Desulforamulus hydrothermalis Lam5 = DSM 18033: one gene and its partner. The protein of the gene in region 2 interacts with the protein of the main gene of each other region in a pairwise test. Links are inferred from orthologs where the notes say so. Each region holds a gene or a part of one and is shown on either strand. Other genes may lie near its edges.

Region 1 (3,229 bases), on a different replicon or contig from region 2:
GCTGATAATGAGTTCCTCCGGATCTGTTATTTTTGACCCGGAAATTACATCTAACAGGGTGCGGTCTGAATCCTCATCGTAAATTGGTTTATTTAACGAAACGTACGAATTAAGAGGGATGTGTTTTTGCCTGGTTGCTGTTTTAATGGCAGTGATAATCTGCCTGGTAATGCACAGTTCGGCAAAGGCGCGAAAAGAAGACAGCTTGTCCATGCGAAAATCGCGAATGGCTTTATAAAGGCCAATCATGCCCTCCTGAATAATATCTTCTCTGTCGGCTCCAATCAGGAAATATGAGCGGGCTTTTGCACGCACAAAGTTTTTATATTTATTAATCAAGTACTCCAGCGCTGCGTCGTCGCCCTCGCGCGCAAATTCAACGACATCCTCATCCACCATAATTTGATATCCGCCGGAAACTTCTCTTTGTGCATTTGAATTCAAAATTATCGCCCCCGCTTTCTTGTCTCTAAGAAATTTCAAACAGTTCAGAAAAGCATGACTATATTGGCAGGCACTCTAAAACTGCTGCAGAACATATCACCTCATGTCTGAAAAGAACCCTGGTAACCGGCATTCCCGGCAGGGCCAGGCTTCCTTGCCGCCTGTCATCCGTAATTCTAACCCGGGGTCTGGCCTACCCAGCCGCACATGCAGCCCCATGCGCTAACTGGTTAAGTTACATGACTAATTATAGCTTATGTTAAAAAGGCTCGTCAAGGCAAAATAGCCCCCGGCCAGGTGTACTTAATTCTTGCTGCGTCGCCATTTTTCTAATACTTGCCTGATTTCCGCGGGCAGCTTGTCCTCCAGATAGCCCTCGGTGGGGTTGGGCCGATTAAACTCTTCCTCTCTTCGCCGGTTAGCCTTTATAACCTGAACCCTGAATTCTTTGGGTGTCAAGCGGTAAGCACCCCGCCCAAAAATAATTTTTTGTTCATCCCAATCAGAAGTTACTACATAAACCGTGCCCTGTTTGCCCAGGTCCCCGACAATTTTTTCAATTAACGAGTCAGCAGTTTCGCCCTCCTGGGTATAGTATACCTCAATGCCGTGCACGGTTTCCCGGTGCTCAATGCCTCTTTTTACGAGGTGGGCATCAAAAACCACTTTAACCCGGCTGCCCTCAAAACCGGCAAAGTTGGCCAGTATATGAACGAGCTTGTCCCTGCAATGGTCTAACCCGCTGTCAATCATGCCGGCAAACTCCGGCCAGGCATGGATGATGTTATACCCGTCCACCACATAAAATTCCTGCATTGATTAGCCCAACCCTCTCTGGCGTACCACTTCATAAATCAAAAGCGCAGCTGCCACCGAGGCGTTGAGTGATCCAACCTGGCCCGCCATGGGTAACCGGACCAGCATATCACATCGCTCTTTAATCAGCCTGCCGATTCCCTTTCCTTCCCCGCCGATGACCAAAAGCAGCGGCCCCGTCAGTTTGGCCTGCCAGTATACCCGAGGGCCCGCCATATCCGCCCCCACTACCCAAAGCCCTTTTTCTTTCAACTGCCGAATAGTTTGATCCAAGTTGGTAACCCTGGCCACCGGAACATATTCCACCGCCCCCGCCGAAGCCCTGGCCACAGCTGAGGTTAAGGCCACCGACCTTCGTTGGGGTATAATGACCCCGTGGGCGCCGGCTGCATCCACCGTACGCAGTATGGCCCCCAGGTTATGGGGGTCGTTTATTTCATCCAGCAGCACAATAAACGGATCTTGCCCCCTGGCATGAGCCGCTGCCAGTATATCTTCCACTTCCACATAGCCCCTGGCAGCAGCATAAGCAATAACCCCCTGATGAGGCATGCCCTGGTTAAGTTTATCCAGGTGGGCTCGTTCAACCATTTGTACCGGAATATTTTTCTCCCTGGCCAGGTGCAGAATTTCGGCTAACGGGCCTGCCGCCGTTCCCCTGGCGGCCAGTATCTTATTAATGGGACGTCCCGCCCGGAGAGCTTCGCGGACCGGATTTCTGCCGGCAATCATTTCACTCACGTCAACCATACCTCCATACTTTTCGGTGGTTAAGCTGCGTTTACTGCAAGGTATTTTTCAGCCATAAGGTCAGCCCCAAACCGGCCAAAGCCGCCGCCATGCCGGCCAGCAGCAGATTTCTGCGCCGGGTCACCACGCCAAGGACGCCCAGCAAAAGGGCTATGCCCCAAAGCACAAGAATAATTACGGGAGTTATCATTTTATCCACACTCCGCTTTTATGTTACCCCGTACCTGCGACGCACGGCTTCCCGCTGCCCGCAACTCAGTTGGCCTTCCGGACAGGGGCCGGCCAGGCAAGGCGGCCCGGCATCGGCAAAAAGCACGGGTGCCACTTCTTTGGCCAGGTGCAGCATTTGTTCCGCCAGCCGGCGAATTTCCCATTGGGCCCGCCGGCAACAGCGAAGGTTAAAAAAGTGTCTTAATTCCCTGGCATTCATAGTTACCACAATTTTCGTTTCGGCTGCGTTGGGCAGCACAAACCGGGCATCTTCATAAGCCGATCTGCCGCCTCCCAATTTAGCTACCCACCCGTCATACCAGGTTTGAATTTGCGCCATCTGTGCCGCAAATTCTGCCACCGCCTGCGGCCCAAGCTTTTCAATGGTCTCGGGGATGATGTATTCAAAGGTGCCCCGGGCATTATGCTCCCGGGTTTCCCCTACATACCGCTGGGACTGTACACTGAAACTGGCAATGCGGTGTCTGGTTAACTGGGCCAGCAGGCTCCGGGAAACCCCTTCGATGCCAAATGTAAAAGAAACATGTTCAATAGCGCTGTAGTGTCCCATGTCCAGTAATTTTTTTACAAAAGCCTGCTGGTCAGATTGGGCCACATTGGCCGCCAGGTCATCTATTTGTGCCGGCGAGTAGCACAACCTGGCCGCCATGGCCACCAGCTTTTCCGGGTTTGGCGTGTGTTCCAGCAGGCGGACCTTTAAATTAGCTTTCCCCACTTTACGTAACTCCTAAAAATAAATTTTATCAGAGGGGCGACACCCCTTACCGGTGGTTTATGTTCCCCTTTAGCTGCGGTAGCCGTTGGCGCCGCTCAAACAGGCCCTCCCGGCCGGGTTCAGCCACGCTTGAGGGCATCTATGGCCAAGCCGATAATTTCGTCAATCCTGCCCTCATTGCCCTGTAAATACAGATAACCTATCAGCGCTTCCAGAGCGGTGGCATGGCGGTACTCCGCCACATCAGCTCCCTTAGGCGGCAGACCTGACTTG
Region 2 (3,231 bases):
ACCTAAACTTTCCCTGGTCTGCAGTGTGGCCCCTGTCTTTTAAAAGACAGGGGTCTTGCTATATAATAACCATAGTTTGGCAGGAAAGGAGCTATCTGCGTTGAATCTTTCACAGGTTGGCGAATTTGGTTTGATAAACCTGTTAAAAAAAGATCTACTTCCCGCTTCACCCGGTGTAATTGCCGGTATCGGGGATGATGCGGCGGTTTTGCAGTGTGCCGGCGACTGCTGGCAGTTGTTTACCACCGATATGCTGGTGGAAGGCATCCACTTCCGGTTGGACTGGTGTGATTATGCCGATGTAGGGTATAAAGCCCTGGCGGTCAATATCAGCGATATTGCTGCCATGGGGGGCAGGCCCACCCACGGCGTGGTATCGCTGGCCCTGCCTGAACATATCCAGGTGGCGGATGTGCTGGCCATTTACCGTGGGCTGCGGGAAATGGCCGGCCTTTATCAAGTCAACCTGGTGGGGGGAGATACGGTCAAATCCCCCGGCCCGCTGGTAATTAATATTGCCCTGCTGGGAGAAGTGCCGGCGGGCCGGGCGGTGTACCGTTCGGGAGCCGCACCGGGGGACCTGATTTATACTACCGGCCGGCTGGGTACTGCGGCCGCCGGCCTTTATGTGCTGTCCCATCAAGTGAACTGCTCACCGTCTTTAAAAGAACAGCTGATTAAAGCCCACCTGCGGCCGGTGCCCCGGGTGGCGGCGGGGGTTCTGCTGGCCGGCCTGGAAGGGGTATCAGCCCTGGACGATAACAGCGACGGGCTGGCGGCTGAATTAAGGGAAATTTGCTCAGCCAGCTCAACGGGCTGCTTAATTTGGCAAAAGGCGTTGCCGGTATTGCCGGCAGTTAGCCGGCTGGCCGGCCGGCTGGGCACTGATATCCTGGATTGGGTGATGAACGGCGGCGAAGACTACGAACTGTTGTTTACCCTGCGGCCAAAGCACCGCCGGGCGGTGGAGGAAGCGTTGCAGCGGGCGGCTGTTCCTTTTACGGCCATCGGTGTTATGCTGCCGGCCGGCGAGGGACTGTTGTTGGAAAGGCCCAACGGCGTCAGGGAGATGATCAACATGAGGGGATATAATCATTTTGCCGGCAGCCCCGCCGGCTAATGAAAAACTGCCGCTGCCGGCAATACTATAACAAGGGCGGGTGATTTTTTATGAGTGAAGCAATGGTTGTCAGCCGCTCCCCGGCTGAAACAAGGCAGCTGGGCCAAAAAATGGCGGGGCTTTTGCAAGCCGGGGATATCATATGCCTGAACGGTGACCTGGGGGCAGGGAAAACCGCCTTTTCCCAGGGCGTGGCCGAGGGTTTGGGGGTCAAGGGGCCGGTTACCAGCCCCACCTTTACCTTAATTAACGAATATGAAGGGCGGCTGCCCCTTTATCATTTTGATGTATACCGGTTAGGCGGGCCGGCCGACCTGGAGGACCTGGGTTATGAGGAGTATTTTTACGGTCAGGGTGTCTGTTTGATTGAATGGGCCCGGCGGGTTGCCGATCTTTTACCCGGGCAGCGCCTGGATATTTGTTTGACGAGAGAAGAAGGTGTTGAGGCAGTGCGCCGGATTTACTTCCGGCCAAAGGGCGAACGCTATCAGCAGTTGCTGGAGGAGTTGATGAAGCTTGTACGTTTTGGGGATTGAAGCAGCCACTCCGGTGGCCGGGGTGGCGGTGGCGGCGGATGGCTGCATCCTGGCGGAGCGGCTGGTAAATAATCGCCGCACCCATTCGGTAAACCTGCTGCCCATGATTAAAGCAGTTATTGAAGAAGCGGGCATAAGCGCCGGGCAGATCGGGGCTGTGGCAGTATCATCCGGGCCGGGCTCCTTTACCGGATTAAGAATCGGTTTGACCACCGCCAAAACCTTGGCCTGGCTCTGGCAGGTGCCGCTGGTGGGAGTATCCACCCTGGAGGCACTGGCCCTGCCGCTGGCATCCCAGGCGCAAATTATCTGTCCTATCCTGAATGCCCGTAAAAATGAAGTTTATGCCGCTGTTTTCAGAGGCAATGCCGGCCAACCGGAGCTGCTGGCCGGCCCCCTGGCCCTGGGTATTGAAGAATTGGTGCAGCTTTTACAACAATGGGAAGGGCCGGTAACCTTTCTGGGTGACGCCGTACCGGAATACCGGCAGCAACTGGAGACTTGTCTGGGCCGGCGTGCCGTGATGGCACCCCGCTGTGCCATGCTGCCCAGAGGAGGCGCGCTGGCAGAATTGGGTTGGCGCAAAATGATGAGCGGCGGCGGCGTGCCGCCCCTGCAGCTGGCACCGGAATATATCAGGTTGTCCGAGGCGGAGGTTAAGCTGGCGGCCAAGGGCGGGAAGTAGGTGGCTGCTATGGATTACCGGCTGGTGCCAATGCAGGTGGAGCATTTGCCGGGGGTGTTGGAGATAGAAAGAGCCTCCTTTGCTACCCCCTGGTCAAGTCAGGCCTTCACATACGAATTAACCCAAAACAATTTTGCCTATTACCTGGTGGCCCTGCACCAGGACCGGGTGGTGGGCTATGGCGGCATGTGGCTGGTGCTGGATGAAGCACACATTACCAACATTGCCGTGCATCCCCAACACAGAGGGCACCGGGTGGGGGAAGGACTGCTTATGGAGCTGATGCGCCAAGCAGTGCTGCGGGGAGCTGCCCGCATGACCCTGGAGGTGCGGCCTTCCAATCAGGCGGCCCGGCAGCTTTATAAAAAGCTGGGCTTCCAGGAAAAAGGCCGGCGTAAAAAATATTACTCGGATACCAACGAGGACGCCATTATTATGTGGCTGGATCTTTCAATTCAAGTCGGGGACAGTTCTTAACTCCGTCCCCCCAATGGAGGATTTTTTCATGAGTGTAATAATTCTGGGCATAGAAACTTCTTGTGATGAAACATCAGCGGCAGTGCTGGCGGACGGGGTGGAGTTGCGATCCAATGTAATTGCTTCGCAAGTGGACATACATAAAAAATTCGGCGGCGTAGTGCCGGAAGTTGCTTCCCGTAAGCATTTGGAGAACCTTCACCCGGTTATCCTGGAAGCACTGGCCCAGGCCGGGGTGACCCCCGGGGAGCTCAGTGCGGTGGCGGTTACTTACGGGCCCGGCCTGGTGGGAGCGCTGTTGGTGGGGGTGGCAGCAGCTAAAGCCATGGCTTATGCGTTGGATATCCCCTTAATTGGCGTTAACCACCTGGAAGGGCATATTGCCGCTAATTTTTTAGTCCGGCCGGATTTGG

Evidence for each region.
Region 1: the proteins of tsaE (region 2) and rlmB interact in binary tests that used the Escherichia coli proteins (3 or more experiments, as listed by UniProt). The link is inferred for Desulforamulus hydrothermalis Lam5 = DSM 18033 from one-to-one orthologs.

The regions. Positions count from the first base shown.
Region 1 is NZ_CAOS01000007.1:21,119-24,347, reverse strand. Bases 138-3,048 are described here. They hold rlmB (23S rRNA (guanosine(2251)-2'-O)-methyltransferase RlmB), read right to left. Parts: upstream 2,011-3,048; coding sequence 1,264-2,010; downstream 138-1,263. Other genes in these bases: thyX (FAD-dependent thymidylate synthase), read right to left, coding at 2,219-2,956; DESHY_RS04685 (hypothetical protein), read right to left, coding at 2,042-2,200; DESHY_RS04695 (NYN domain-containing protein), read right to left, coding at 748-1,260; sigH (RNA polymerase sporulation sigma factor SigH), read right to left, coding at 138-444. Outside these bases: more of sigH, read right to left, coding at 1-137; DESHY_RS04675 (Mini-ribonuclease 3), read right to left, coding at 3,076-3,229. UniProt on the Escherichia coli protein: Specifically methylates the ribose of guanosine 2251 in 23S rRNA.
Region 2 is NZ_CAOS01000008.1:220,622-223,852, reverse strand. What follows is about bases 1-2,913. They hold tsaE (tRNA (adenosine(37)-N6)-threonylcarbamoyltransferase complex ATPase subunit type 1 TsaE), read left to right. Parts: upstream 1-1,170; coding sequence 1,171-1,656; downstream 1,657-2,913. Other genes in these bases: tsaD (tRNA (adenosine(37)-N6)-threonylcarbamoyltransferase complex transferase subunit TsaD), read left to right, coding at 2,847-2,913; rimI (ribosomal protein S18-alanine N-acetyltransferase), read left to right, coding at 2,351-2,818; tsaB (tRNA (adenosine(37)-N6)-threonylcarbamoyltransferase complex dimerization subunit type 1 TsaB), read left to right, coding at 1,637-2,341; thiL (thiamine-phosphate kinase), read left to right, coding at 101-1,120. In the rest of the region: more of tsaD, read left to right, coding at 2,914-3,231. UniProt on the Escherichia coli protein: Required for the formation of a threonylcarbamoyl group on adenosine at position 37 (t(6)A37) in tRNAs that read codons beginning with adenine.